DNA from 2 places in the Serratia sp. 2723 genome. Region 2 is predicted to be linked to the other one. Evidence: predicted binding sites of a transcription regulator. Region 2 holds the regulator's gene; the other holds the start of a gene.

Region 1 (15,127 bases), on a different contig from region 2:
GCTACCTCTCCGGCGATCAGACCGTAGACGTGCTGAAAAACGTCAGTCTGCGCATTGATGCCGGTGAGATGGTGGCGATTATGGGGGCTTCCGGCTCCGGTAAATCGACGCTGATGAACATTCTTGGTTGCCTGGACAAGCCCAGCGCCGGAACTTACCGCGTAGCCGGGCAGGACGTGGCAACGCTGGATGGCGATGCGCTGGCCCAACTGCGGCGCGAGCATTTTGGCTTTATCTTCCAGCGTTATCATCTGCTACCCCATCTGAGTGCGGCGCATAACGTGGAGGTGCCTGCGGTTTATGCCGGGCTGGGCAAGGCTGCCCGGCGCGAAAGGGCGGCGGCCTTGCTGCAACGTCTGGGGCTGGGGGAACGTATCACCTACCGGCCAAGCCAGCTTTCGGGGGGGCAGCAGCAGCGTGTCAGTATTGCGCGGGCTTTGATGAACGGTGGCCAGGTGATCCTGGCGGATGAACCGACCGGTGCGCTCGACAGCCATTCTGGTGAAGAGGTGATGACGATCCTCAAGCAACTGCGCGAGCAGGGGCACACGGTGATTATTGTCACGCACGATCCGGCGGTAGCACAGCAGGCGGAGCGGATTATCGAGATCCGCGACGGGGAAATCATCGCCGACTCTCGGCCACAGGCGCAGGAAAACCCGCAGGCCAAGCTGCTGGATATGGCTACGCCAGCGCCTTCCTGGCAGCAGATGGCAGGGCGTTTCCGTGAGGCGTTGGTGATGGCTTGGCGCGCTATGGCGGCCAACAAGATGCGCACGGCGCTAACCATGCTGGGGATCATCATCGGCATTGCCTCGGTGGTCTCGATCCTGGTGATCGGCGACGCGGCCAAGCAGATGATCCTGGCAGACATCAAATCCATCGGCACCAATACCGTGGACGTCTATCCTGGCAAAGATTTTGGTGATGACGATCCCAGCTTCCGCCAGGCGTTGAAGTATGGCGATCTCAGCGCGTTGCGTGAGCAACCTTATGTCAGTGCGCTTTCGCCGAATATCAGCAGCAGCATGCGGCTGCGGTTTGGCAATATTGATGTGGCCGCCAACGTCGCAGGCGTCAGTGAACAATATTTTCGGGTTTACGGCATGGCGCTTTCCCAGGGGGTCGGTATCGATACCCTGCAGGTGCAATCCCAGGCACAGGTGGTGGTGATCGACGCCAATACCCAGCGGCGGCTGTTCCCGCATCAAAAAAACGTGGTGGGTGAGGTGATCCTGATCGGTAATATGCCAGCCACGGTGGTTGGTGTGGCGCAGGAAAAGCAGTCGATGTTCGGCAGCAGCAAGACGCTGAGCGTATGGGTGCCCTATAGCACGATGGCCAATCGCCTGATGGGCAACGATTATTTTGACTCGATCACCGTGCGTATCCGTGATGGCTACAACAGCCAGGAGGCGGAACAGCAGTTGACGCGGTTGCTGACGTTGCGCCACGGCAAGAAAGACTTCTTCACCTACAACATGGACAGCCTGGTGCAAACTGCGGAGAAAACCACCCGTACGCTGCAACTGTTTCTGACCCTGGTGGCGGTGATTTCGCTGGTGGTTGGTGGGATTGGGGTGATGAATATCATGCTGGTCTCGGTAACGGAAAGGACGCGAGAAATCGGCATTCGTATGGCGGTGGGGGCGCGCTCTGGCGATGTCCTGCAACAGTTCCTGATCGAGGCGGTGTTGGTGTGCCTGGTGGGGGGCGCATTGGGGATCGCGCTGTCGTTCGCGATTGGCCTGCTGGTGCAATTGGCGATGCCGGGCTGGCAGATCAGCTTCCCGCCGGTGGCCTTGCTGAGTGCGTTCTTGTGTTCCACCGGTATTGGCGTGGTGTTCGGCTATCTGCCAGCACGCAGCGCTGCACGGTTGAACCCGATTGACGCCCTGGCGCGTGAGTAACAATAAAAATAAAATGCCAGTCGTACGGCGGCTGGCATTTTGAATTGGCTGTGCAGAAGTGGCTGAAGGGGGGCGTTTAGGCCATTGCCTCGCTTTCCAGTGGCATGATCAGGCTCGCGTGGTTCCCTTTCGGCCCTTGATGCACGTCGAACCTGACCTGCTGGCCCGCTTTCAACGTTCGGTAGCCATCCATTTTAATTGTTGAATAATGCGCGAAGATATCTTCACCGCCGCCTTCCGGGCAGATAAAACCGAACCCTTTGGCGTTATTGAACCATTTAACAGTACCCGTCTCCATGTTGCTACATCCCTCGCAATGCTATTTTTAAGATGAGATGAATAACTGATCCAGGTGAGCACTCACTGGTCAAAAGACCAACAACTCACAAAATTACACTCTAGAGCAAATGATCAACACGTCAAGGGATCGGCCAATGAGCGCGTCGGGCAGTTCACCAAAGTTTGAAGTAGTTAACGCTATTGACATGGTTTGGTAACAAATTATGGCTGCGACAGGGGGGATTAATCGCGTTGTGCTGCGGCACGCTAACCGCGAAGATGGTAAAATAGTCTTGATAACCCCGTTTGAATAACCCGAACATGGCCCCATATACTGAGGCATGGCAGAGAAGATGAGCAGCGATGGGCAATAGCAACGATTGGCTAAATATTGAGCACTTGGCCGAAGAAAAACAAATCGATGCGGTAAAACCGCCGTCAATGTATAAAGTTATACTTAACAACGACGATTACACACCGATGGAATTTGTGATTGACGTTCTGCAAAAGTTCTTTTCTTATGATATTGAACGTGCAACGCAACTGATGCTCACGGTCCACTATCAAGGCAAGGCGATCTGCGGTGTTTTCACCGCCGAGGTCGCGGAAACCAAGGTGGTCCATGTGAACCGGTACGCAAGGGAGAATGAGCATCCGTTGCTCTGTACGCTGGAAAAAGCCTGAAAAGGCAATCTATTGGGGAGGTGCCTATGCTCAATCAAGAATTGGAACTCAGTCTCAACATGGCTTTCGCCAGAGCGCGCGAGCACAGACATGAGTTTATGACCGTGGAGCACCTGTTGCTGGCGTTACTCAGCAACCCTGCCGCGCGCGAAGCGCTCGAGGCTTGTACGGTGGATCTGGCCGCGTTACGTCAGGAGCTGGAAGCCTTTATCGAACAAACTACACCAACGCTGCCCACCAGCGAAGAGGAGCGCGACACCCAGCCGACGCTCAGCTTCCAGCGTGTGCTGCAGCGTGCGGTATTCCACGTGCAATCCTCCGGCCGGAGCGAAGTGAGCGGTGCCAACGTGTTGGTGGCGATCTTCAGCGAACAGGAGTCCCAGGCGGCATACCTGCTGCGTAAACACGACGTCAGCCGTCTGGACGTGGTGAACTTCATTTCACATGGTACACGTAAAGATGAGCCGGGCCAGGCACCTAATGCGGAAAACCCGGTAAACGAAGAGCAGCCTGGAGGGGAAGACCGTATGGAAAACTTCACCACCAACCTCAACCAACTGGCCCGTGTCGGCGGTATTGATCCGCTGATTGGCCGTGACCGTGAACTGGAGCGCGCCATTCAGGTGCTGTGCCGCCGCCGTAAAAACAACCCGCTGCTGGTGGGGGAATCCGGTGTAGGTAAAACCGCCATTGCCGAAGGGCTGGCCTGGCGGATCGTGCAGGGCGACGTGCCAGAGGTGATGGCAGACTGCACGCTCTACTCGCTGGATATTGGCTCATTGCTGGCGGGTACCAAATACCGTGGCGACTTCGAGAAACGCTTCAAAGCGCTGCTCAAACAGCTGGAGCAGGATAAAAACAGCATCCTGTTTATCGACGAAATTCACACCATCATCGGTGCCGGTGCGGCTTCCGGTGGGCAAGTGGATGCCGCCAATCTGATCAAACCGCTACTGTCGAGCGGCAAGATCCGGGTGATTGGCTCCACCACCTATCAGGAATTCAGCAATATTTTCGAAAAAGACCGTGCGTTGGCGCGTCGCTTCCAGAAAATAGACATTACCGAGCCGACGCCGGAAGAGACCATTCAGATCATCAACGGTCTGAAAACCAAGTACGAAGCGCACCATGACGTGCGTTACACCGCTAAAGCGGTACGTGCTGCGGTGGAGCTGTCGGTGAAATACATCAACGACCGTCATCTGCCGGACAAGGCGATCGATGTGATCGATGAGGCTGGTGCGCGTAGCCGGTTGCTGCCGGTGAACAAGCGTAAGAAAACGGTCAACGTGGCGGATATCGAATCCGTGGTTGCACGCATTGCGCGTATCCCGGAAAAAACCGTTTCCGCCAGCGATCGCGACGTGCTGAGAAGCCTGAGCGATCGCCTGAAAATGCTGGTGTTTGGCCAGGATCCGGCCATCGAGGCGCTGACCGAAGCGATCAAGATGAGCCGTGCCGGTCTGGGGCAGGATCGCAAGCCGGTGGGGTCCTTCCTGTTCGCCGGGCCGACCGGGGTGGGGAAAACCGAGGTTACCGTGCAGTTGGCGAAGGCGCTGGATATTGAGCTGCTGCGGTTTGATATGTCCGAATATATGGAACGTCATACCGTCAGCCGTCTGATTGGTGCGCCTCCGGGCTACGTCGGCTACGATCAGGGCGGCCTGCTGACCGATGCGGTGATCAAACATCCGCACGCGGTAGTATTGCTGGATGAAATCGAGAAGGCGCACCCGGACGTGTTCAACCTGCTGTTGCAGGTGATGGACAACGGAACGCTGACCGATAACAATGGCCGTAAAGCAGACTTCCGTAACGTGATCCTGGTGATGACCACCAACGCCGGGGTACGTGAAACGGAACGCAAATCGATTGGCCTGATCGAACAGGACAACAGCATCGACGCGATGGACGAGATCAAGAAGGTGTTTACGCCAGAATTCCGTAACCGTCTGGACAACGTCATCTGGTTCAACCACCTGTCTCCTGCGGTGATCCAGCAGGTGGTCGACAAGTTTATCGTCGAACTGCAGGCACAACTGGATGCCAAGGGCGTGTCGATGGAAGTGAGCGACGAAGCGCGTGACTGGCTGTCGGTGAAAGGCTATGACCGTGCGATGGGCGCTCGTCCAATGGCGCGTGTGATGCAGGAAAGCCTGAAAAAACCGCTGGCCAACGAACTGCTGTTTGGCTCTCTGGTTGACGGCGGCTCGGTGAAAGTCGAGCTGGACGCAGACAAGAAACAGCTGACTTACCACTTCCTCAGCGCCCAGAAGCGTAAAGCGGATGAAGGTGCGGTGCACTAAGCGGTAGGCTGGTAACGAAAAAGCGATGCCTTGGCATCGCTTTTTTTATACGTGAATTTCACGGACTACGAAATTGAACCAGGTCGGGGCGAATATGTTCGCCTCCAACAAAATGAGTGAGCCCTCTCAGTTTACCTGCGCCAACACAACTCGGTGGAGAACGTTGCTGCGGGGGTAAACGGAAAGGGCTCTTTTGAGGGATCACATCCTCGGTGTCGCCAGTGGCTGGCGACGGGTGAGCCGATTAACGGCTACGGAAGACAATGCGGCCTTTGCTCAGGTCGTACGGGGTCAGCTCTACAGTGACTTTGTCACCCGTCAGGATGCGGATATAGTTTTTGCGCATTTTACCGGAGATATGAGCGGTAACCACGTGCCCGTTTTCCAATTCAACACGGAACATGGTGTTCGGCAGCGTATCAAGAACGGTGCCCTGCATTTCAATATTGTCTTCTTTGGCCATCGAATCCTCTAGGTCTAACTACCTTAGTTTTTAACCGGCAAGATAATGCCGAAAAACCCACATTATGTAAAGGAGTGTCGGTGAACAATGCACCGATTCCACAAAATTAGTCAGTTTGGGAGGGCAGTTCAACCAGCTGTGGGGGTATGACTTGCGCTGTCCAGCATTCCGGCGCTAACACCCTGCGCTGAAGGTTGCTCAACTGCTGCAAAAATTGGCGGCGGGGAATTTCTCTCGCTCCAAGCCGGGCAGTGTGAGCGTTAAGCACCTGACAGTCAACCAATTCTCCACCATAACCGGCAAAATGGCGGCAAAACGCCCATAAAGCACACTTTGAAGCGTTGGTGGTGCGGCTGAACATCGATTCTCCGCAGAACAGAGCTCCCTGGGCGACACCATACAGGCCGCCGACCAGCTCTTCCCCCTGCCATACTTCAATGGAATGGGCGTGCCCGAGGTGATGCAGTTGTAAATAGGCTTGCTGCACCTGCTCGCCGATCCAGGTGCCTTCATCGGGGCGGTATGAGCAGGCGGCGATCACGGCGGCAAAATCATGATTAAGGGTAATGCGGAACGGCGGGTTGCGCAGGAATCGCTTGAGGCTGCGGCTGGCATGGAATTGCGCTGGGAACAGCACCGCCCGTGGGTCCGGTGACCACCAGAGGATGGCTTCCCCGGGCGAATACCAGGGGAAGATCCCGCGCTCATAGGCTGCCAGCAGCCGCGCAGGCGTCAGGTCACCGCCAATGGCCAGCAAACCGTTAGGATCGCGCAGGGCGGCCTCAGGTGAAGGAAACGCCACGGATTGCGATGACAGCTTAACAATGCGCATAAAACCTCTCAGCATCGCCCACGGGCGGTTTTACAGCGATAGATTACTGATACGTTGGCGGAATTGGGCGTAACGGCCAGGCTGGCGCATCAGTGCTGCGTGGCTGCCCTGTTCCACGATACTGCCGCCGTCCATCACGCAGATGCGATCGAAATGTTCCAGCCCATAGAGTCTGTGAGTCACCAGAATCAACGTTTTGCCCCGGCAATGCTGGCGGAGCAGGGCCAGGATCTGTTGCTCGGTTTCGGCATCCAGCCCTTCGGTTGGCTCATCCAGCAACAGTAACGGTGCCTGATGCAGCAGGGCGCGGGCAATGCCCAGACGGCGTTGCTCACCACCGGAAAGCTGGCGGCCACCTTCACCCAGCCAGGCATTCAGCCCCTCGTTTTCCAGCAGCTTATCCAGGCCGACTTGTTGCAGTGCGAGGTTTAACGCCTCATCGTTGGCCGCAGGTGCGGCGATACGCAGGTTTTCACGCAGGGTACTGCTGAAGATATGCACCCGTTGGCCCACTACCGTAGTCATGGCGCGCAGCGTAGATTCATCATAGCTGGCCAGTGGTTGCTCGTTGAGCAGGATTTGGCCAGCGTCGGCATTCCAGGCGCGGGTCAGCAATTGCAGCAGGGTCGATTTACCACAGCCGGTACGGCCCAACAGCGCGATATGCTCTCCAGCGGCGATGTTCAACGTCACGTTGTTCAACACCGGTAGCGGCTGGTCGGGATAGGTGAAGGATACCTCGCTCAACTGTAGCGCTGCGCCCGGCTGTGAGGCTGGACCGCTGGCAGGGAAGGTGACTTCTGGTTGCTGATCGATGATCTGCTTGACCCGGGTTGCCGAAGCGATTACCTGGCCCAGATGTTGGAACGCGGCGGCGACGGGCATCATGGCTTCAAAAGAGGCCAGGGCGGCAAAGGCAAACAGGGCAATCAGGGCCCCGGGTTGGGTATCGCCACCGATCCCCGCAGCGGCAAGCCACATCAATAGCGTGACGGTGAGGCCACTTGCCAGGATCATCAGCGCCTGGGCGATCCCCCCTAGCGAAGCCTGTTGCCACTGACGGCTCTGCCAGTGCTGTTCGGTTACATTGAGCTTCTGCCGGAAACCGTCCAGCGCGCCAAACACCACCAGTTCGGCCTGCCCCTGCAGCCAGGCGGTCAGGTCGGTACGGTACTGGCTGCGTAACAGGGTCAACGCTTCCCCGATGGGCTTACCTGCGCGATAGAAGACTGGCGGAACGGCCAGCAGCAGCAATAACAAAATTCCGCCTAGCGTCAGGGCTAACGGAACATCCAGCCAACTGAGGCCGAAGGTGGCTACCATAATCACCACCGCAGCGCTGACCATCGGCGAAATAACGCGCAGGTAGAGGTGATCGAGCGTATCGACGTCGGCAACCAGGCGGTTGAGCAGCTCGGCCTGACGGAAGCGGGCAATACCACCTGGTGACAGCGGCAGGATCTTGCGGAAGGTAAATACCCGCAGATGGGACAACACGCGGAAGGTGGCGTCATGGCTGACGACCCGTTCTGCATAACGCCCGGCGGTACGGAAGATTGCCGCGCCCCGTACGCCAGCGGCCGGTAGCATGTAGTTGAAGGTATACAACCCCGCCAGCCCGGCCAGCGAAGAGGCAGCCAGGAACCAGCCGGACAGCGCCAGCAGGCCGATACTGGCCAGCAGGGTGACGATAGCCAGCACAATACCCAGTAAAATCAGAAACGTGTGGCGGCGATACAACGCCAGGAATGGCAGCAAAACGCGCATGATTATAGCTCCCCGCTGCGGTGTGCAATCAGTTTGGCAAACAGACCGGGCTGGGTGCTGAGCGTGGCATAGTTGCCCTGCTGCACGATTTTGCCGCTGTCCATCACCCAAATCTGGTCATAATCTTCAGTATCTTCCAACTGGTGTGTGACCAACAGCGTGGTTTGCTGATGGGATGCGGCATTCAGCGCCTGCATCACCCAACGTTCGCTGTGGGCGTCCAGGCTGGCCGCAGGTTCATCCAGTAACAGCAAGCGACGGGGGCTGAGCAGCGCTCGCGCTACGGCCACACGCTGAGCTTGCCCAACGGAAAGGCGGGCAGCGCCATCGCCCAGATCGGTTGCCAACCCCTTTGGCAAATGCGGCAGGAATTCACTGACGTAAGCCTGTTCGACGGCCTGCTGCAATTGGGCCTCGCTGGCCTGCGGGTAGCCGAGCAAAATATTGTCCCGCAACGTTTGGGCTGGCAGATGGGGGTTTTGCCCCACCCAGCCCAGTTGCTGACGCCAGTTGACCGCAGCCAGCTCGCGCAGTTCGATGCCGTTGATCAGCAACGAGCCCCGATAGGGCAGAAAGCCCAGCAGCAGATTCAACAACGAACTCTTCCCGGCACCGCTAAGCCCGACCAAGGCAATGCGCTGGTTGGCAGGCAAGGTAAAATCAAGCGGCCCCGCAAGCACTACGCCATTCGGCGAGAGGATTTCCAACTGCTGAGCCTGCAAGGTCAGTGGTTCTTCGCTATTAAGCATTTGGGTGCCATTGCCAACCAGTTCACCCTCGGCAGCCAGGAAGGTTTCCAGCGCTTCGGCGGCGCCTACCGCTTGGGCTTTGGCATGGTAAAAGGCACCCAGATCGCGCAGCGGTTGGAAAAACTCCGGTGCCAGGATCAGCACCAGAAAACCGGCAAACAGCGTTACGCCAGTGCCGTAGCTGCCAAAGTCCAGTTCACCGAGGTAGGAGAAGCCAAAATAAACCGCCACCACGGCGATGGAAATCGAGGCGAAAAATTCCAGCACGGCGGAAGAGAGGAAGGCCAGGCGCAGCACTTCCATGGTGCGCTGGCGGAAATCCTCCGAGGATTTGGCAATGTGATCGGTTTCCGCCTGGCCGCGATTAAACAGGCGCAGGGTATCCAGGCCGCGCAGGCGATCGAGGAAATTGCCGCTGAGCCGTGCCAGCGCGACAAAGTTACGGCGGTTGGCATCGGCTGCCCCCATACCGACCAGCGCCATAAACAGCGGGATCAGCGGGGCGGTCGCCAACAGGATAAATCCGGCCGCCCAGTTGATCGGGAAGACGGTGATCAGGATCAGCACCGGGATAAACACGGCCAGATACATTTGTGGCAGATAGCGGGAATAGTAATCCTGCATGTCCTCGATCTGCTCAACGATGATGCTGGCCCAGCTCCCGGCGGGCTTGCCCTGGATCCAGGCGGGGCCAAGCTGTTGCAGCTTATCCATTACCTGTGCACGCATACGCTGGCGAATAACCTGCCCGCAGATGAAGCCGACCCGTTCGCGCAACCAGCTCAGGAAGGCGCGCAAGGCAAAGGTGGCGGCCAACCCGATAAACGACGAAACCAGTTCGCCACGGGGTTGATGCTCAATAATCAGCGCATGGAGCAGGGAGGCCAACAGCCAGGCCTGAGCGACGATCAAAATGCCGCTTGCCAGACCTAACAGCATGGATAAACGCAGCCAACGCTGCGCCAACGTACTCTGTGTTTTGAGCCAACGGGTTAACTGGTGCTGTCTGGTTTTTTTCATCAGGTGTCTGCGTCGCCGATGCCTGTTGTAGCAGGCGTGGTTAACGTACTGTTAAAAAAGTGTTTGTCTCAGCGGGAAATAAGACAAGTGAACGCTAATGTTACCTCGTCACTCGGTAGACGTGAAATAAATATGAGACTGATGGCAAAGTGGCAACGTTGTTGAATTGGTAGGAATCGCACATGTTCGACCGCAGGGGCGCCGCATGCTGCGCCCGCCTGGCACTGTAGCTAAGTAGTGAACCGGATGAGGAATATCTGCGGTTCCAAATTCCTTTCAAAATTCAGGCCATAGTGACGTTTTCGGTACAGGCTGGGCTGGAAATAAATAAAGCGGCCACTTGGCCGCCTCGGAAACGTTTGTCGCTGAAGAGTTATTTGACTTCGGCCTGCGCGATACCGTCGAGATAGCGTTCGGCATCCAGTGCGGCCATACAGCCCGTTCCGGCTGAAGTGATTGCCTGGCGGTAAATGTGATCCATGACGTCGCCTGCGGCAAATACACCGGGAATGGAGGTCTGGGTCGCGTTACCGTGAATACCGGACTGCACCTTGATATAGCCGTTTTCCAGCTCAAGCTGCCCGCCAAAGATCGCGGTGTTCGGGCTGTGACCGATCGCGATAAATACGCCGGCAAGCTCTAACTCTTTGGTTTGCTCTGCATCTTTGGTGCTGCGTAACCGCATCCCGGTGACGCCCATCTGATCGCCCAACACTTCGTCCAGCGTGCTGTCCGTATGCAGGATGATGTTGCCGTTCTTCACTTTTTCCATCAGGCGATTGATCAGGATCTTTTCGCTGCGGAAAGTGTCGCGGCGGTGCACCAGGTGAACTTCAGAGGCGATATTCGACAGATACAGCGCTTCTTCCACGGCGGTGTTGCCCCCACCGACCACGGCGACCTTCTGGTTGCGATAGAAGAAACCATCGCAGGTGGCACAGGCAGAGACCCCTTTGCCCTTGAAAGCCTCTTCCGATGGCAGACCTAAATAACGGGCCGATGCCCCAGTAGCGATAATCAAGGCATCGCAGGTATATTCACCGCTGTCACCAAACAGGCGGAAAGGACGGTTCTGCAGATCGACGCTGTTGATATGGTCAAACACGATCTGGGTGTCGAATTTTTCCGCGTGCTCACGCATCCGCTCCATCAGCGCCGGGCCGGTCAAGCCTTCGGCATCGCCTGGCCAGTTCTCGACTTCGGTGGTGGTGGTCAACTGACCGCCTTGCTCCATACCGGTGATCAATACCGGGTTCAGGTTCGCGCGCGCAGCATAAACCGCTGCGGTGTAGCCAGCCGGGCCAGAGCCCAGGATCAATAATTTGCTATGTTTAGCCGTGCCCATGAATAACCTCGTTTACCACAATGGCGGACAATGAAACCGATTGTAGGGAAAATGCGGCAGTAAAAAAAGCGCCAGGAGATGTTGTTACCGATTTGTTTGATAACCCGCGCCTATTAGCCGATATTTTATCCTTGGGCAGGGCGGGGTAATGGCAGCGATAATTTTGTACAGCAATGGGTCAAAAATGCGGTTTTTGTCGGGTTTATGTGGATAACTACCCGGTTTTGAATAAGGAAATTCTTGATAAAAAATCAGGTGCTCAGTTTTACTGGCGGTACGTTCTACTGATTTTACTTCTTTTGCTTTGACAATCCGCTGCGCATTTGCGAAAACATCATAGTGAAGAAGAAATTAACCCCGTGCCAGCAGCAAATCGTAGGCATTTTCGCCACCCAGGTAGAATATTGCCGGGGCGCGATGGGTGAGGGAGGGTTTGCCCTGGCGGCGGTTGATGGATTTCTGAACGTAAATCATTTGAATTCGTTGCCCGGAGGTGACAGACGGGCTGGGCAACGACGGAAGATGGTAGGAACGAGAAGCACAAGGGCGGTTGATATTACGTATCTTGTTCCCCTTGGGGGAATGAACCGCTGAACACAGGCATCGGGTCTTCGCTTGGAACCAATCCTTGCACATTGACGTTGGCTAGGGTGTGGCAAGTGCAGGGAAGAACATAAGAGAGACAATAATAATGGTAGATACTAAAAAACGCCCGGGTAAAGATCTTGACCGTATCGATCGCAACATCCTTAATGAGTTGCAGAAGGATGGGCGCATTTCGAACGTCGAACTTTCGAAGCGCGTGGGGTTATCCCCAACCCCTTGTTTGGAGCGTGTGCGCCGTCTTGAGCGTCAAGGCTTTATTCATGGGTATACCGCATTGCTTAACCCGCATTATCTGGATGCTTCCCTGCTGGTCTTCGTGGAAATCACGTTGAACCGCGGTGCGCCGGATGTGTTTGAGCAATTCAACTCTGCGGTGCAAAAGCTTGAAGAAATTCAGGAGTGTCATCTGGTTTCCGGTGATTTCGACTATCTGTTGAAAACCCGTGTGCCGGATATGTCAGCTTACCGTAAGCTGTTGGGCGAAACTCTGTTGCGTTTACCGGGGGTGAATGACACCCGTACTTACGTCGTGATGGAAGAAGTCAAACAGAGTAACCGTCTGGTTATCAAAACACGGTAAGGTGCAGGTGCAAAACCTGATTAAATTCGTTACACTCCTGTTTATTCATACAGTTTTGGCGCCGGGGAAACTTCTCGGCGCCGTTACTCTATCCGTCAACAGGAACCTGGAGTGCCTTTCTTGAGCCAGGAATACACAGAAGATAAAGAAGTTACCCTGAAAAAACTCAGCAGTGGGCGGCGTTTGCTCGAGGCTGTGTTGATCGTGGTGGCCATTTTTGCCGTTTACCTCATGGCTGCGTTGGTCAGTTTCAATCCTTCCGATCCTAGTTGGTCGCAAACTGCCTGGCATGAGCCTATCCACAATCTGGGCGGCGGAGTAGGCGCATGGTTGGCCGACACGTTGTTCTTCACCTTTGGGGTCCTTGCCTATGCGATCCCGCCGATTATGCTGGTGTTGTGTCTGTCGGGTTACCGTCAGCGCGATAACGGCGACTACGTCGATTTCTTTGGGCTCTCGTTACGTTTGATCGGCACATTGGCGCTGGTGCTTACCTCGTGTGGCCTGGCGGCGTTGAACGTTGACGATCTCTATTACTTCGCTTCCGGCGGGGTGATTGGCAGCCTGCTAAGCAATGCCATGTTGCCGTGGTTTAACGGCATTGGCGCCACCTTGGCGCTGCTCGGCATTTGGGCAGTGGGGCTGACGCTGTTCACCGGTTGGTCATGGCTGGTCATTGCGGAAAAAATTGGTGGTGTAGTGCTGGGCGCAGCTACCTTTATGACTAACCGTTCACGCCGTGAAGACCGCTATCACGACGATGACGATGTCGTGTTCGATGAGCACGAGGAAAGCGGCCAACATGTGGCACCTGCTGCTATGGCAGTAGATGAGGACGATGCGTTGTTCTCTGCCTCTTCCGTGACCGAAACCGCCGAAGAAGAAGCGCAAGATGCCGCAGATCCTTTATTGAGTGGGTTGCGTGCCAGCGATGATGACCTTCCGCTTGCCGAGCCAGCGCCGGTCGTTAGCGATATCCCGGCAATGCCGAAAGCGGCCGTTCAGGCTCCGGTCACCGTGGCCCCGACAGCGCCTGCTTCTATCAATCAGCATCCATTAACCCCTGCGCAGCCACAAGACACGCCACCGCTGTATTCGTTTGAACTGCCTGAAGAGACACCGGCACCGAGAACGACGCGCGTAGCGGAGCCTTATCGTGAGGAACATGAGCCGCGCCTGGGTGACTGGCAGACCCCTGTGACGCCAAAACCAGAGCCGTCACCGTTTGATTTCTCTGCGGCCCAGCGGGATAGCGACGATGTCATTGGCTCAACGGGTTTCAGCGCCAGAGAGGTCGTGAAGCCAGCGGTAGCCGCTGCGACCGCCGGCGTGGTTAACAACACCTTCATGCCTGCGTTTACTGCCACCAGCGATGCGAGTTCGCAGGTCAAGCAGGGCATCGGTCCGGAACTGCCACGGCCAAATCCGGTGCGTATTCCAACTCGGCGTGAGCTGGCTTCCTACGGCATCAAGCTGCCTTCGCAGCGTATTGCGGAACAGGAGCAGCGTAACCGTGGGGATGAGCCTCAGCCAGAACCGGTCAGCAATCCGCAGGAAGAAGATGAAGCCTTGCAAGAGGCCGCATTGCGTCAAGCTTTTGCCGAACAGCAAAGCCAGCGCTATGGCGAAGAGTATCAACAAGAAGAATATCAACAGGATGACGAAGATGCGCAGCGTGAGGCCGAACTCGGTCAGGCATTTGCCGCGCAGCAACAGGCACGCTATGGCGTAGAACAACCGCAGCCTGAACCAGAACCGGCTCCGGTGACTCGTCCGGTGGATACTCGCCAGGCCTACAGTTTCTCACCGATGGCAGATCTGGTGGATGACGGCCCAACCGAGCCGCTGTTTACCCTGTCGCCACAGCTTGAGGATAGCATCGAACAGGAAAGCGAGTTGGAAGACGATGTGCCGTTCGGGCAGTTTGAGCCTGAGGTGCCCGCTTATCAGGCACCGCGTCCACAAACTCCCCCTGCGCCGGGTTACCAGCCGCAACAGACTTATCAGCCACCCGTTCAGCAGCAACCGCCCGCGCCAGCGATGGACAGCCTGATCCATCCATTCCTGATGCGCAATGATATGCCGCTGCAGAAACCGACTACGCCACTGCCAACGCTGGATCTGTTGACCGAGGCCCCGAAAGAGGTCGAACCGGTCGATACCTTTGCGCTGGAACAGAAAGCGCGGCTGGTGGAAGCCAGCCTGGCGGATTATCGCGTCAAGGCTGACGTGGTCGATATTCTGCCTGGCCCGGTCATTACCCGTTTCGAACTGGATTTGGCTCCCGGCGTCAAGGCTGCGCGTATCTCCAACCTGTCGCGCGATCTGGCTCGTTCGCTGTCAACTTCCGCCGTGCGTGTGGTGGAGGTGATCCCGGGTAAACCTTACGTCGGGCTGGAACTGCCGAACGTCAAACGGCAAACCGTGTATCTGCGCGAAGTGCTGGATTGCCCCGCCTTCCGTGACAATCCATCGCCTCTGGCGATCGTATTGGGTAAAGATATCGCGGGCCAACCGGTGGTCGCCGATCTGGGTAAAATGCCGCATCTGCTGGTGGCCGGTACTACCGGTTCCGGTAAATCGGTA
Region 2 (15,127 bases):
ATAAGGAGCCCTTTCCAGTTTACTGCGCTTTGTAGGGGTAGAGCAGAGTCCGCCAGAGATGGGGGTTGCTTTAGAGCAACACTCTTGTCAGCTCTCACGGTGATGAAAATGGTTAGCATCACTGCTGCGGGAGTCATCCTAGCAGCCTCGATAAGTAAAAAATATGTTTAATGTGCCGCATTCGCATTTAAAACACCAAGCTGTGATCCCCGCCACACTGGCAAGCAATCTGCCTGGTGAGTTTCAGCGTGACTGACTGATATTTAGGCAAAAAACATTAATAGCGCCGCATCTGCGGTTTCTGCATCGAGCGGTATATCCACACGCCAACCACCGCCAGGATCAGCCACGGCAGCAGTTTAAACACCATGGCAAATAGCCCCCCCAACAGCATAAAAGCCGCAGCTACAAATAATGCAGCCATCACGCCCAGCAGTGAGATACCCGTTACCAGCAGCATGGCGACAAAGCCGATCAGAAAGAACAGTTCTAACATGGGTTGCTCCTTGGCAAAACAATAGGTCTGTCTTGTTCTTTACAAGAAACGTGCCAACTTGAAGAAAATGATAACTTATTGAATTTATATAAAAATAGCGCCACAGCCGATGACGCTACTGGTCAAAAAAACCAACTTTTAGTCAAGTTTTTTGCAGATTATGCCATTTCGGTACGCGGTGAACGCACCAAAGCCAAAGCCTGCTCGACGGTGCGCACATCGGCTCCTGGCTTATGGGCATTTTCACTCAGATGGCGACGCCACTGGCGCGCGCCAGGAATGCCCTGGAACAGGCCAAGAATATGGCGAGTGATGTGGCCCAGATAGGTGCCGTTCGCCAGCTCGCGCTCGATATACGGATACAGGGACTCGATAATCGCCACGCTGTCCATCACCTCGCTCTGGCGGCCGAAAATCTCGCTGTCCACTCGCGCCAGAATGCCTGGGTTTTGGTACGCCTCGCGCCCCATCATCACACCGTCCAGATGTTGCAGATGCTGTTGAGCTTCTTCCAGCGTTTTTACGCCACCGTTGATCGCAATGGTCAACGCCGGAAAGTCACGTTTCAACTGATAAACACGCGGATAGTCCAACGGAGGGACTTCGCGGTTTTCTTTCGGGCTCAGGCCGGAAAGCCAGGCTTTACGGGCATGAATGGTGAACATATCGCATTCCCCACGCCCAGCAACGGTAGAGATAAAGTCGCACAGGAACTCGTAGCTGTCCTGGTCATCGATACCAATACGGGTTTTTACCGTCACCGGGATCGACACCACATCGCGCATCGCCTTGATACAGTCGGCCACCAACGTCGCCTGCCCCATCAGACAAGCGCCGAACATGCCATTCTGTACCCGATCCGACGGGCAACCAACATTAAGGTTAATCTCGTCATAGCCACGCTGTTCCGCCAGTTTGGCACAGTGCGCCAGAGCAGCCGGATCGCTGCCTCCTAGCTGCAAAGCAACAGGGTGCTCTTCCTCGCTGTATGCCAGGTAGTCACCTTTACCGTGGATGATCGCACCGGTGGTCACCATTTCGGTGTACAGCAGCGTTTCCTTGCTCAACAGGCGGTGGAAGTAACGGCAATGGCGATCGGTCCAGTCCAGCATAGGGGCAATGGAGAAACGATTGGCGGCGTATTGAGTGTTGTTAATATCTTTCGTCATGCTGAGTTACTGGCTACCTGATAAGTCCGGGACTCGACAACCGACGCGCTGTGCCGATGCCGCAAACGGCTATTATAACGACAATCGACGCTCTTGGGAAAATCGTCGTTCATCCTGGGCAGAGAAACACCACGGCTGTTATACACCTCGCCACGCAGCAATTTAGCGAAAGCGGGGCAACCCTCGGCGATTACACTGAAACATGATAAAATCGACTTCTTTGCATAGCCGGATAATTGCCATGAACTCAACCAACCAGGAAAAGCTGCTCGCGCAGGCTGAACAACTCTGTCAGCAACGCAACGTGCGACTGACCCCGCAACGGCTGGAAGTGTTACGCCTGATGGCTGAGCAACCCGGTGCCATCAGCGCTTACGATTTGCTGGATTTACTGCGCGTGGCGGAGCCGCAGGCCAAGCCACCTACGGTCTATCGTGCACTGGATTTCTTGCTGGAACAGGGGTTCATCCACCGCGTTGAATCGGCAAACAGCTATGTGCTGTGCCATCACTTCGAACAACCGATGCACACTTCTGCCCTGTTTATCTGCGATCGCTGCGCACAGGTCACGGAGCGCACTACCGAAGGGGTGGAAGAAACCTTGCAGAAAATGGCTCAAGAATCAGGATTTGTGCTGCGCCATAGCGTAGTGGAAGCCCACGGTCTGTGTTCTGCCTGCGTGGTGGTAGAAAATTGTGAAAACCAACACGATTGCGATCATGACCACAGCATTGTGGTAAAGAAAAAATAAGCGGTTTGGATTGCAGGAGGGAGCGGGTACATCCTTGTTCCCGTGACCGTGGCAGGGGGGAAATCTGCCAGGCCGGATGGTGTCGTAGCGCCGCAATACTCAGCGGCTCATCGCGCTACCAACGATACTTGCTGTGCTCTTCCCAGGCTTTGACTTCTTTTTCGGCTGCCTCTTTCTGGTAGCCATAGCGTTCCTGGATTTTACCGACCAGCTGTTCGCGTTTCCCTTCGATCACGGTGATATCGTCATCGGTCAGCTTGCCCCATTTTTCCTTCACTTTACCTTTAAACTGCTTCCAGTTACCGTCGGCTTGATCTTTGTTCATAATCTCTCCGTTACTCTTGGTTGTCAGTTTTAGATAAATCTGGCTGGACTTAACTGAGTCAAATTTAAGGTTATCTAATGTATCCGTTGCCAATTAAGCGCGGGCTTAATTCGCCAGCCACGTGATTAACTATAGTCACCCATCACGCAAAATACCTACAAAGCAGCATTAAATCTTGATGAGAAAAATCTTAATAGTAAAAAACGCTATTAAAACAGTAAGCAAGCGAACCAAAACCGCTGCGTCAGATGTAACAAAATATAAACATCCGTTAAATTTCATCAATAATTCTGCACTTTTCGCCGATCGTTAGCCACCGCGGATGGAGGATGAAAACCAGGTGCCGCGTATGCTATGGCGATGCCATACCCAGCCCAAAGCAGCCCCGCGCAGGGCCAGGAATACCGCGAGAGCCAACCATAAACCGTGGTTGCCCAATATCGGCAGAGTGAACAACGTCAGCCCGTAGCCCGCGGCGGCTACCGCCATGCTGTTACGCATCTCTGCGCCACGGGTGGCACCGATAAACATGCCGTCCAGCAGGTAGCACCAAACCCCCACCAGAGGCAGCACCACCTGCCAAGGCAGATAATGATTTGCCAGCGCACGCAACTCCGGCAGCGAGGTTAAGCCCGCCACAATCCGTTGCCCGGCGAACAGATAAATAACGGCAAAACCACAGGCAACCAGGCAAGCCTGTCGACAGGCCGCAAGCCATACTTTACGCAGTTGCCGCCCGTCCCTCGCACCATAGGCATGGCCGGAATGGGCTTCCACCGCATAGGCAAAACCATCCAGAGCGTAGGCGGTAAAGGTCAGTAGATTCATCAGCACCGCATTCACCGCCACCACTTCTCCGCCCATGCGGGCTCCCAGAATGGTCAACGAGGCGAAACACAGTTGCAGTAATAACGAGCGCAGCATGATGTCGCGGTTAAGTGCCAGCAGGCGACGTAGATCTCCACGCCAGGCGGTGCGCAGCATCGCCAGCGAAATACCCCGCATGCGTAGTACCCGCCATGCTAACCACACCCCCAGCAACAGCGTGGCATACTCCGCAATCACCGTGGCGGTCGCAGCCCCCTGCACGTTCCAACCCAGCCCCATCACCAACCAGATATCCAGCACGATGTTCAGCAGGTTACCGACAATCAACAGGATCACCGGTGCCCGCACGTACTGCACACCCAGCAACCAGCCGAGCAACACCATATTGGCCAACGCTGCCGGGGCGCTCAGCCAGCGGATCTCCAGAAACAGCCTGGCCTGTACCAATACTTCCCGATCGCCACCCACGATGTTCAGCGCCAGGGCGATCAGCGGAGCTCGCAACAGCACAATCGCCAAGCCAGCGACCAGCGCCAACAATAATGGCTGCATAAAGGCACGAGCCAGCCGGTAGGGATCTTGCGCCCCCAGCGCCTGCGCAGTCAGCCCGGTGGTGCTCATACGCAGGAACAGCAACAACATAAACAGGAAGCTGGTGGCCATTGACCCCACCGCGACCCCGCCAAGGTAGCTAGGGCTATCGAGATGGCCGATAACGGCGGTATCCACCAGGCCAAGCAAGGGGACGGTAATATTGGAGAAGATCATCGGCAACGCCAGACGCCACAGAGCTTTGTCGGTGTCACTGGTGAAGGCAGAAAGCAGGCGCATGGCGATATGTTCCCGTAAAAGCATGGATTTTAGCGTAGCTTAGAATTGACATCGCCCCAGAGATGGGGCGAAGTTTGCCGTTTTAAAGGGCTGTAATACGAGGTAAAGCGGTTAGATCCAGTCGCCGTTGCGGATCACACCCACCGCCAGGCCTTCGATGGTGAAGTTCTGCTGGCGCAGATCGACCACAATCGGTTGGAATTCGCTGTTTTCCGGCAGCAGTTCGACGACGTTGCCGTGTTTCTTCAGGCGCTTGACCGTGACTTCGTCTTCAATGCGGGCGACGACTACCTGGCCGTTGCGTACGTCTTGAGTCTTATGCACTGCCAGCAGATCGCCATCCAGAATGCCGATATCGCGCATCGACATGCCGCTAACGCGCAGCAGGAAATCGGCATTAGGCTTGAACAGAGAAGGATCCACCTTATAGTGCCCTTCAATGTGCTGCTGAGCCAACAGAGGTTCACCGGCAGCCACACGGCCCACCAGAGGTAACCCCTCTTCATCTTCCATCAACAGGCGGATGCCGCGTGAAGCTCCGGAGATGATCTCGATAACGCCTTTGCGAGCCAGCGCCTTCAAGTGCTCTTCTGCGGCATTTGGTGAGCGGAACCCCAGGCGCATTGCGATCTCGGCACGCGTCGGTGGCATGCCCGTTTGCGAAATATGATCGCGAATCAGGTCGTAGACCTCTTGCTGTCTGGTAGTTAGTGCTTTCATTCCGCCCCCTGTTTGTTTATACAGTCTTGCTGTGAGTATATACAGCTAAGTCTGGATTGGGAACCGAAGAATAAATAAAAATCAGCAGGTAGCGAGCGGGATCGCAACGATGCCTGCCGGTTTTCACGCCAAATGCTGCCAAAGTACCGAAGCCCAAACGAACAGCGCCAGAATAATTGCCAGCGATACCGCCGCCGACCCCATATCTTTGGCCCGCCCGGAAAGCTCGTGATATTCCGTGCCTACTCGATCGACGATGGCCTCAATCGCGCTGTTGAGGATTTCGACAATCATCACCAGCAGCACCGAGCCGATCAACAAGATGCGCGCTATCGCCCCCACATCCAGCCAAACCGCCACGATGATAGCCACCACCGTCGCCACCAGTTCCTGGCGGAATGCGGCTTCGTTCTGCCAGGCGGCGATTAAACCTTTATAGGAATAGCCTGCCGCTTTAATGATACGCGTCAGGCCAGTTGCTTGATTTGCCATAGTTAAGAACGCCTTTCTCCAAGATGGATCATGTACCCGCATGTTGCCAACCGCAACGTTCCAGACAGATTTGCCGGCCCAATCACATTTTTATCGCAGCGCAGTATACAGCAAGGTTGGCATACCTTAATCACCTGGCTATGCCGTACAGGGATGTCCCCATGCCGCGAGCGCATAAATGCGCTAAAGCGGTCAACTCGGGTATAATAATTCAACTATGCACCTCCATTGCCGTGAACGGCGGTGGATTTCTTAACGCCACAGATCTGCTACCCGGTTTCTGGTATGCTTGCGGCGAATTGCTAACAAGAGGCTTCACGTTGTCATGTCAGGTTGGCGTAAAATCTATTATAAGATATTGAACTTACCGCTAAAAATGTTGGTAAGAAGTAAGGTTATCCCTTCAGATCCGGTCACGGAGTTAGGGTTGGATCCCTCACGACCGATTTTGTATGTTTTACCTTATAATTCCAAGGCGGATTTACTCACCTTGCGCACCCAGTGTCTGGCGCAAGATCTGCCCGATCCTCTTAACCCGTTGGAAATCGATGGCACCGTGCTGCCAAGCTACGTGTTTATCCACGATGGCCCACGCCTGTTCCGTTATTACACGCCAAAAGAAGAGTCGGTAAAACTGTTCCACGATTATCTGGATCTGCACCGCAGCAACCCGGATCTCGATATTCAGATGTTGCCGGTATCGGTGATGTTTGGCCGCTCCCCTGGGCGCGAAGGCCACGGCACACCGCATTTACGCCTGCTGAACGGCGTACAGAAGTTCTTCGCCGTACTGTGGCTGGGGCGCGACAGCTTTGTCCGCTTCTCCAACACCGTGTCCCTACGCCGAATGGCGACCGAGCACGGCACCGATAAGACCATCGCACAAAAACTGGCCCGTGTCGCACGCATGCACTTCGCACGCCAGCGCCTGGCTGCCGTTGGGCCAAGCCTGCCTGCCCGTCAGGATCTGTTCAACAAGCTGCTGGCCTCCAAGGCGATTGAAAAAGCGGTCGAAGACGAAGCACGCAGCAAAAAGATCTCCCACGAGAAGGCCCAGCAGAACGCGATTGCGCTGATGGAAGAAATTGCCGCCGATTTCTCCTATGAAACGGTGCGCCTGTCCGACCGCGTGTTGAGCTGGACCTGGAACCGGCTGTATCAGGGCATCAACGTCACCAACGCCGAGCGCGTGCGTCAGCTGGCGCAGGATGGCCACGAGATCGTCTATGTGCCGTGTCACCGCAGCCATATGGACTATCTGCTGCTGTCCTATGTGCTCTACCATCAAGGGCTGGTGCCACCGCATATCGCGGCAGGCATCAACCTGAACTTCTGGCCTGCCGGGCCGATCTTCCGCCGCCTGGGCGCGTTCTTTATCCGCCGCACCTTCAAGGGCAACAAACTCTATTCAACCGTATTTCGTGAATACCTCGGTGAGCTGTTCACCCGTGGTTACTCGGTCGAGTACTTTGTTGAAGGCGGGCGTTCCCGTACTGGCCGCCTGCTGGAACCGAAAACCGGCACCCTGTCGATGACCATTCAGGCCATGCTGCGCGGCGGTACCCGTCCGATCACCCTGGTGCCGATTTATATCGGTTACGAGCACGTGATGGAAGTAGGTACCTACGCCAAAGAGTTGCGTGGCGCGACCAAAGAGAAAGAGAGCCTGCTGCAAATGGTGCGCGGCTTGCGCAAGCTACGCAACCTCGGCCAGGGCTACGTGAACTTTGGCGAACCGCTGCCGTTGACTACCTACCTGAACCAAAACGTCCCGCATTGGCGTGAGTCTATCGACCCGATAGAAGCACAGCGCCCAAGCTGGCTGACGCCTGCGGTCAACGATCTGGCGGCTCAGATCATGGTGCGTATCAACAACGCTGCTGCTGCCAACGCCATGAACCTGTGTTCCACCGCACTGCTGGCCTCACGCCAACGTTCGCTGACCCGTGAGCAGTTGCTTGAACAGTTGGAATGCTACTTACAGCTGATGCGTAACGTGCCTTATGCACCGGACGCCACCGTACCAACACAAACGCCAGACCAGTTGCTGGATCACGCTTTAAACATGAACAAGTTTGAAGTGGAGAAGGACAACATCGGCGACATCATCATTCTGCCTCGCGAGCAGGCGGTGCTGATGACGTACTATCGCAACAATATCCATCATATGCTGGTACTGCCTTCGCTGATCGCCTCTATCGTGATGCATCACCGCCGCGTATCGCGCGTTGAGCTGTTGCGTCAGGTCAGCCTGATCTATCCGATGCTGAAGGCCGAGCTGTTCCTGCGTTACGACAAAGAACAGCTAGCCGAAGTGCTGCAACCGCTGATCGAAGAGTTGATACGTCAGCAGCTGATTTGCAGCAAAGGCGATGAGCTGGTGCTGAACCCTGCGCGCATCCGTCCGTTGCAGCTGTTGGCGGCCGGGGTGCGTGAAACCCTGCAACGCTACGCCATCACCATGTCAATCCTCAGCGCCAACCCAAGTATCAACCGGGGTGCCCTGGAGAAAGAGAGCCGCATTATGGCCCAGCGTTTGTCGGTGCTGCATGGCATCAACGCGCCGGAATTCTTCGATAAGGCGGTGTTCTCCACCCTGGTGGCGACGCTGCGTGAAGAAGGCTTTATCAATGATATTGGCGATGCGATCCGCGAGCACACCATGGAGGTTTACACCATGTTGAGCGATCTGATCACCCCGGAAATCAAGCTGACCATCGAAAGCGTCAGCATGCCGGAAGAAACCAATACCCCAGCGCTAACGGCTGAAGTGGCAAAAGAAGACGAGTAACTTGCAGGTCAGTTACCACGAAAAAGGCATCCGATAATGGATGCCTTTTTACTTTTGCCTTGGGTAAATCACACGTAGCTAAGCGCAATTCCGATGAACAGCACCAAGCCAACGTAGTTGTTATTGAGGAAGGCCCGGAAGCAGGCATCGCGATCGCGGCCAGCCACCTGTTTTTGCTGATGGATAAACAACGCTCCAGCCAGCAACAGCGACCAGTAGAAAGCGCCCCCCAGTTGCATCAGATAACCCACCCACAGCATCAGCAACAGCGTAGCAAACTGCAACAACCCGACGATTAGCTTGTCATGGCGGCCAAACAGCACCGCGGTGGATTTGATACCAATCTTCAAATCGTCATCACGATCGACCATGGCATACAAGGTATCGTAAGCCACAGTCCAGCAGATGTTGGCCAGAAACAGCAACCAGCAGCTCAGTGGCAGCGACTCGCTGACAGCGGCATAGGCCATCGGGATCGACCAGCCAAACGCCGCCCCCAACACCACCTGCGGCAGATTGGTCACCCGCTTCATAAACGGGTAAACCCAGGCCAGCGCCAGCGCCGCCAGCGACAGCCAGATGGTCATGGCGTTCAACGTCAGCACCAGCGCAAAGGAAACCAGTACCAGCGAGACAAACAGGATCTTGGCCTCTTTATCGCTGACGCGACCGCTCGGCATCGGGCGGCCTGCGGTGCGTTTCACATGCCCATCGAAAGCGCGATCGGCATAGTCATTCACCACGCAACCCGCAGCACGCATCAGGAAAACGCCAAGCACAAACACCAGCAATATCGATGGTGAAGGAACTCCCCCCCCTGCCAACCACAATGCCCACAGGGTAGGCCACAGCAACAATAGCGTGCCAATCGGCTTATCGATACGCATCAGATGGCAATAGGCTTGCCATTTGCTTTGAATCACGCTCCCTTCCAAAGTTCTTTCTCCCCTAATTATGCCGGAGTACCCTTTTCCACCGTATACAGTGGACAGGCCGGTAGAAACAGTTCCGTCAGTAATAATGGTTTTCCCGCCAGACGGAGGCGAGAACGCCGAGCCCAAAGATCCTTCCGCTGACCAACATGGATATAATCGCGCGTCAGGCTTTCACTGCTGAACAGATAACGGCCCAGTGGCAACGTCCCCAGATCGACCAGAGCCAGATCCGGCCCGGTCAGCGTTTCCTGTGGGATCACCGTACGCCCCAGCAGCCAAGGCTGGCCGTCACCCAGTAACACGATTTCACGCAGCCAATAGCGCTCACTGTGTGGCAGATGAGGCGCCTCTTCGGCAAGCTGGTCGCGAGTGATGAAGCATTCACGCTGTGGTTCTACCTGCACGCGGCCACAATGGCGCTCAAAACGGCGGGTCATGGAACCTAACTCCATCAGCCAATCGCTAACGGCGGCAGGTATTGAGGAAGGTTCAGACAGCCACTCAATAGGCGGCAGGATGGGATCCCTATTGCCAGACATGATGCTACTCCAGGCCGGAGGCTGCGCCCTGCGTGCCGCGCCAAGCCATACAAACTGTTAACAGAAGTCCATTGTAACGCAGAAATGCAAAAGCGGCAGGCAGATTCGTGACGTAACGCGTCCCCCATGCTCAGGGGGTAAAACGGCAGGCTGTCGTAATGGAAGATGTCATAACTCGAGGGAGTTCACGCTGTTGGCATCAGGCCCAGGCAACGTGGCAAAGGGATAGCGCCCGTCTGCTGGCTACCTGTGGGGAAACGCGGTCGGGCAGAGGAAAAAAGGTGCGCCGAAGCGCACCAATCATCAAGCCAGCATCGGTAGCGTGGGGGATTACCCCTTGCCTTTCACGCTGCCAATAAACGTTTCACGAGCGGTGGTCGAACCCAGTTTTTCGGCCTCATTCATCAGTTTCAGCGCCTTATCGATATCCCCTGCCTTGACCGCCTGTTTGATACCGTTATTGAAGTAAGCCTCGGTGTCATTGAGCATCGGCTCTGCCGGTGCGGTGGCAACCGGTGCTGGAGCCGCAACTGCCGGAGCGGTGGCACCCACCACCACCGGTGGCGTTGCCGGAGCCGATTGCAGCATGCCAATCATGATGTTGCTGGCCCCTTGCTCTGCCGTCACCTTCAGCTTCAACGTGCCGCTGGTACTGTGGCTGGCGATCGGATCCGGAATATCCGGTACCGCGTTACCCACCCCCTGGGCGTAGGCTTTCGCCGGATTGGTCAGCGTGGTGGTTTTAGTCAGATCCTGCTGGGTGGTGTACACCAACAGATAAATCTGTTTTTGCCCCAGCGCAGGGGTCAATTTCAACGTACCTTCCAGCCGATCGGCAGACATCACGCCCGGTGGCTGGTAAGCGAAATAGCTGCTCGGATAATAGGCCGCCGGGCGCATATGTTCATCGAGCACCAATACGCTAGGGGCATAGATTGAGGTTTTATTGGCCAGACTGCTCAGTTGGATTTCCAGCGATCCCCGATCGGCCGGCAGCGTAAATGCAGCAACGGCCCCCTGGATCTGGCCCTGGTTGATCTGTGGGCTGACGTTATTGAGTTGGACATCCTGGCTAACCGGCGGCACCAACGGCTGCCAAGGCAAACTTTGCAGGGTGGCGGCACTGATGGCCGGTGCGACGGCAACGTTGGCCGGGGTATCGGCATAGGCCGCCAGCGGTGCGCCGACGGTCAGCGCCAGAGACAGGCAGAGTGACAGTAGATTTTTTTTCATTGTTATTACCCTCTCGCTTTGAGCGTATATCCCGGCAGCGGGCAGGCAAGCGCACTACTGCCGGTTAAACGATAAGAGGGAGGGCGCGTAGGCACCCTCCCGTCAAGCCAGTATTACCACCAGATTTCCATCTGGGCACCGAAGGTGACTTCGCTGTCTTTACCACGGCTGAAGGTATGCATGCTGGTATCGTTATAGGCAGTACCTGCGTTGTAACCCGCGCCAGAATCGTTGTTTGCGTAGCCCCACTTCTCATCCCAGTTGGCGTAGGTCGCGAAGACACGGATCGCCGGACGTGACCAGATGCTGTTACCCGCTTGCCACTGTTGTGCCAGGGTCACTTTGTATTGGCCGTTACGATCGCCAGTACGTTGAGACTTCACGTTGTCGTAGCCGACTTCCATCAAGGTGCTCATGATTGGCGTCCATTTGTACATTGGGCGCACGCCCACGGTGTACCAGGTGGTGCCGTTGTCATTGTCGCGGTTAACGTCCTGATACATGGCAACGTACATCATTGCCCAATCATCGTTGAAGTCGATGGCACCGTGATCCAGCACGCGGATCATGCTGCCGTTGTTGTCAATGGAAGCGCCTTGGCTGCGGCCATTGTTTTGCGCGGTCATGGAGTCGGTAGCGTACTGCACCACGAATTTGTTGTAGCCACTCAGGATGCTCTGGGTATGTTCCGCAGTAAACATCCAACCGTCTTTGCTTGCCCCGTCGGCCAGGTGGTAACCGTCTTGCTCGTTGGCACGGCCATAATCCACACCCAGTTCCAACGTACCGCCAGGGTTCAGTTCTAAGCCAGCCAAACGCAGGTCGAAGGTGTCGTTGACGGTTGGACGCTCGTCACGCTGGTTGTCGATGTAACCCAGGGAACCACCGGATTCGGTGTTACGGGTCACGGCAGCAGACAGCTTGCCGAAGCCCAGGTCGATATTTTCCAGACCGGCACCAGGACCTGAGATATCCCAGTAGTAGAAGTCGATCATATGGACGTCATGACGTTGATAGAAGCGCTTACCGGCCCACATGTTGGCACCTGGCAACGCGTCGATCAGGTTTTTACCCTGCACGTTCACTTCGCGGAAAGCCGGGCTGGTGGATTCCCAGTCAGACTGTTGTGACACGGAATAGGCCACGTTGGTGTCGAAGTAGAAGCTCTTGTCGCCCTCTTTCCACACTTCCTGCCCCAGTTTCAGTTCCGCATAGGTTTCACATTCGTTACCAAGACGGTACTTACTGCTGGCGCCGGTGGACTGGAAACACTGTTGCTCACCACCGCTCCCGGTCCAACCGATACCGGAACGTGCATAGCCATGGAAATCCACCGCCATCGCTGATGAGGATAAGACACCGGCGGCGACAGCCAGAGTCAGAGGAAGTTTGCGCAGAGTAGTCATCATTATTCTCCTGTTATACAGACCTTGATGCTTTAAACACCCGGTTCCTGATGCAGCCGTTTACACGCCGTACCGTCCTCGCGGAACAGGTGGCAGCGGTGTGGCGGCAGGCCGATGGCGAATGTTGCACCTTCTTCTACCAGCACCACGTCGTTCTGGCGGTAAACCAGGTTTTGACGAATTGCCGGAATTTGGATATGGATTTGCGTCTCGTTGCCGAGCTGCTCCACCACCTGGACTTCACCGATCAATGTCACTTCAGATTCAGAGCTCGGTAACAGATGTTCCGGGCGGATGCCCAACGACAGGTTGGTCCCCACCTCGATGCCCTGCCCTTCAACCGGCAGCCACACCAATTGGCTATTGGGCATCGGCAGTTCGATCTGTACCCGCAGCGCTTCCACACCGGTCACTTTCACCGGCAGGAAATTCATTTTTGGCGAGCCGATAAAGCCCGCGACAAAGCGGTTGGCCGGGTAGTGATAGAGTTCCAGCGGCTTGCCGATCTGGGCCACGCACCCGGCATCCAGCACCACGATTTTGTCGGCCAGCGTCATCGCTTCGACCTGGTCGTGAGTGACGTAAATCATGGTGCGCTGCAGCCGCTTGTGCAGACGTGAAATCTCAATGCGCATCTGCACCCGCAGTGCGGCATCCAGGTTGGAAAGCGGTTCGTCCAGCAGGAACACATCAGGTTCAGCCACCAGCGTACGGCCAATCGCCACACGCTGGCGCTGCCCGCCGGACAGGGCTTTTGGACGTCGGTCCAGCAAATGCGCTAATTGCAGCACTTCGGATACCTGGTTAACCCGCTGATTGATTTCCGCTTTTTTAGCCCCGGCCAGCTTCAGGCCAAACGACATGTTGTCGGCCACGGACAGATGCGGATACAGCGCGTAAGACTGGAACACCATGCCGATACCGCGCTCGGAAGGCGGCACCTCATTCATCCGTTTTTCGCCGATGAACAGATCGCCAGAGGTAATATCCTCCAGCCCGGCGATCATGCGCAGCAACGTCGATTTACCACAGCCGGATGGCCCGACAAACACCACAAACTCGCCGTCATCGATGGTCAGATTAACGTCTTTGGAAATCACGGCCTCGCCGAAGGCCTTATAAACGCTGCGCAGTGTGACGCTAGCCATGCGTTACTCCCCTGCTTTCGCAGTTAACATTTCGTGTGAAGATGGCGGAACCGAAACCCGCCAACACCCATTGATGACCCTCTTGCTGCGCACCGTACTGCCATGCCATAGGCTTGGTCGCCTCAGTCGGTGCGACCGGCTGAGTATAAGGCTGTAGGTTAATCAGCGCTTCAAGGCATTGATCCTGATGGGTAATAAGTAAGCGAATGACGCCATTTTCCTGGCTGACCTGATTCAGAACCCCGCACTGGATCACCGGGTGCTGACGCAGGGCCAACAGGGCCTGGCAGTATCGTAAGGTTGAATGGTTGTCGTGTTGCTGGCGGCTGATAGCCAGTGCACGATGTTCTATCGCCACCTGTTGGTACCAGTGGATCTCTCCTGCGGTGACCTGCTCCGGCGCTTCATGCCAGGGCATCGGGGTTTGTGCCCCCCGCGGTTCTTGCAGATCCGCCGCGTGTGGCAAGCCCAGCTCTTCCCCCTGATACAAACAGATAGGGGCGGGCAGCAAGGCCAGCAGGGTCAGGAAAGCCTGCGCAGAACGCAGATCGCCTTGCCCCCAATGGCTGACCACCCGCGGCTGATCGATTTCGCCGGTGCTCCAGACTTTTTCGCCCAGCCGGTGGCGATGGGTATGCAATACCTCCACCAGCTTTTCGCAGCTGAACGGCACCACTTCCAGCGCCAGCGCGCTGCGAGCATAGTGCTGTTCGGGAGCGGCACTGCGGCAGATACGCTGAGTGCCTTCACTATGCCAAAGTGCCAGTCCATGCCCGGCCAATTTCATTCCAGCCTCTGGCGATAGCGACTGCGGCAATAACAGTCCGTCCACCGCCAGTGCTTTCAGATAGGGCAGCGCCGCCATCATGCCGTGCACGTCGCCCACGCCATCGCCGTTTCCATCGCGGAAACTGACCGGATGGATCCGGTACAACGTAGGGTGAGTTGCGGTACGCACTGGTGACATAGGTCTGGATTCCTGTAGCGTTGGGCGATAAAAATCAATGTTGCAAATAGTGAGGTAATGGCAAGAAGGGGTAATCATCCGTAACAGGATTTTTCATGGGGGAGGAGATGGGAGGATGAGAGAACGACGATGCGCGACATAAGTTCCCGGCATAAGGCAAATCTGTGATCTTCCCTGCAAAAATAGTCCTCCCTTTTGGTGTCCGACACCACAGAATAGGACGGTTTGCTAGCTGGATCACACTACTCAGGCATGGGGCGTAGACGGGGGGAGGATGAGAACACAGCGGGTTGTGACCCACTATTAGCGCGTAACCGCTCTCCTTACCGCAGTCCCCACAGAAGGATTGGATTTATGAATCGCACAATGACAACAACCGTACGCACGCTGGCGCTTTCAGCATTGACGACGCTGGTGCTCTCCTCCTCCGCTTTCGCCAAAATAGAAGAAGGCAAACTGGTTATCTGGATCAACGGCGATAAAGGCTATAACGGCC

Evidence for each region. The regulator LexA, encoded in region 2, represses DNA repair genes until DNA is damaged. The targets are predictions, from matches to a motif close to TNCTGTATGTACATACAGNA.
Region 1: a site for LexA is predicted at 12,577-12,596, ahead of ABIE29_RS19850 (DNA translocase FtsK 4TM domain-containing protein). Genes of this name have one in related genera too.

Annotation. Positions count from the first base shown of each region.
Region 1 covers NZ_JBNDIN010000015.1:99,229-114,355, reverse strand. Annotated here, with positions in the region: gene macB (macrolide ABC transporter ATP-binding protein/permease MacB) at 1-1,910, shown strand, start outside; gene cspD (cold shock-like protein CspD) at 1,987-2,208, opposite strand; gene clpS (ATP-dependent Clp protease adapter ClpS) at 2,553-2,873, shown strand; gene clpA (ATP-dependent Clp protease ATP-binding subunit ClpA) at 2,900-5,179, shown strand; gene infA (translation initiation factor IF-1) at 5,424-5,642, opposite strand; gene aat (leucyl/phenylalanyl-tRNA--protein transferase) at 5,749-6,474, opposite strand; gene cydC (heme ABC transporter ATP-binding protein/permease CydC) at 6,505-8,241, opposite strand; gene cydD (heme ABC transporter permease/ATP-binding protein CydD) at 8,244-10,010, opposite strand; gene trxB (thioredoxin-disulfide reductase) at 10,384-11,355, opposite strand; gene ABIE29_RS19860 (hypothetical protein) at 11,707-11,829, opposite strand; gene lrp (leucine-responsive transcriptional regulator Lrp) at 12,047-12,541, shown strand; gene ABIE29_RS19850 (DNA translocase FtsK 4TM domain-containing protein) at 12,662-15,127, shown strand, end outside.
Region 2 covers NZ_JBNDIN010000018.1:79,123-94,249, forward strand. Annotated here, with positions in the region: gene pspG (envelope stress response protein PspG) at 278-496, opposite strand; gene dusA (tRNA dihydrouridine(20/20a) synthase DusA) at 655-1,665, opposite strand; gene zur (zinc uptake transcriptional repressor Zur) at 1,907-2,416, shown strand; gene ABIE29_RS21430 (CsbD family protein) at 2,532-2,741, opposite strand; gene dinF (MATE family efflux transporter DinF) at 3,051-4,400, opposite strand; gene lexA (transcriptional repressor LexA) at 4,512-5,120, opposite strand; gene ABIE29_RS21445 (diacylglycerol kinase) at 5,244-5,612, opposite strand; gene plsB (glycerol-3-phosphate 1-O-acyltransferase PlsB) at 5,938-8,403, shown strand; gene ubiA (4-hydroxybenzoate octaprenyltransferase) at 8,472-9,338, opposite strand; gene ubiC (chorismate lyase) at 9,356-9,877, opposite strand; gene malM (maltose operon protein MalM) at 10,208-11,110, opposite strand; gene ABIE29_RS21470 (maltoporin) at 11,224-12,519, opposite strand; gene malK (maltose/maltodextrin ABC transporter ATP-binding protein MalK) at 12,549-13,664, opposite strand; gene ABIE29_RS21480 (alpha-amylase family glycosyl hydrolase) at 13,657-14,631, opposite strand; gene malE (maltose/maltodextrin ABC transporter substrate-binding protein MalE) at 14,986-15,127, shown strand, end outside.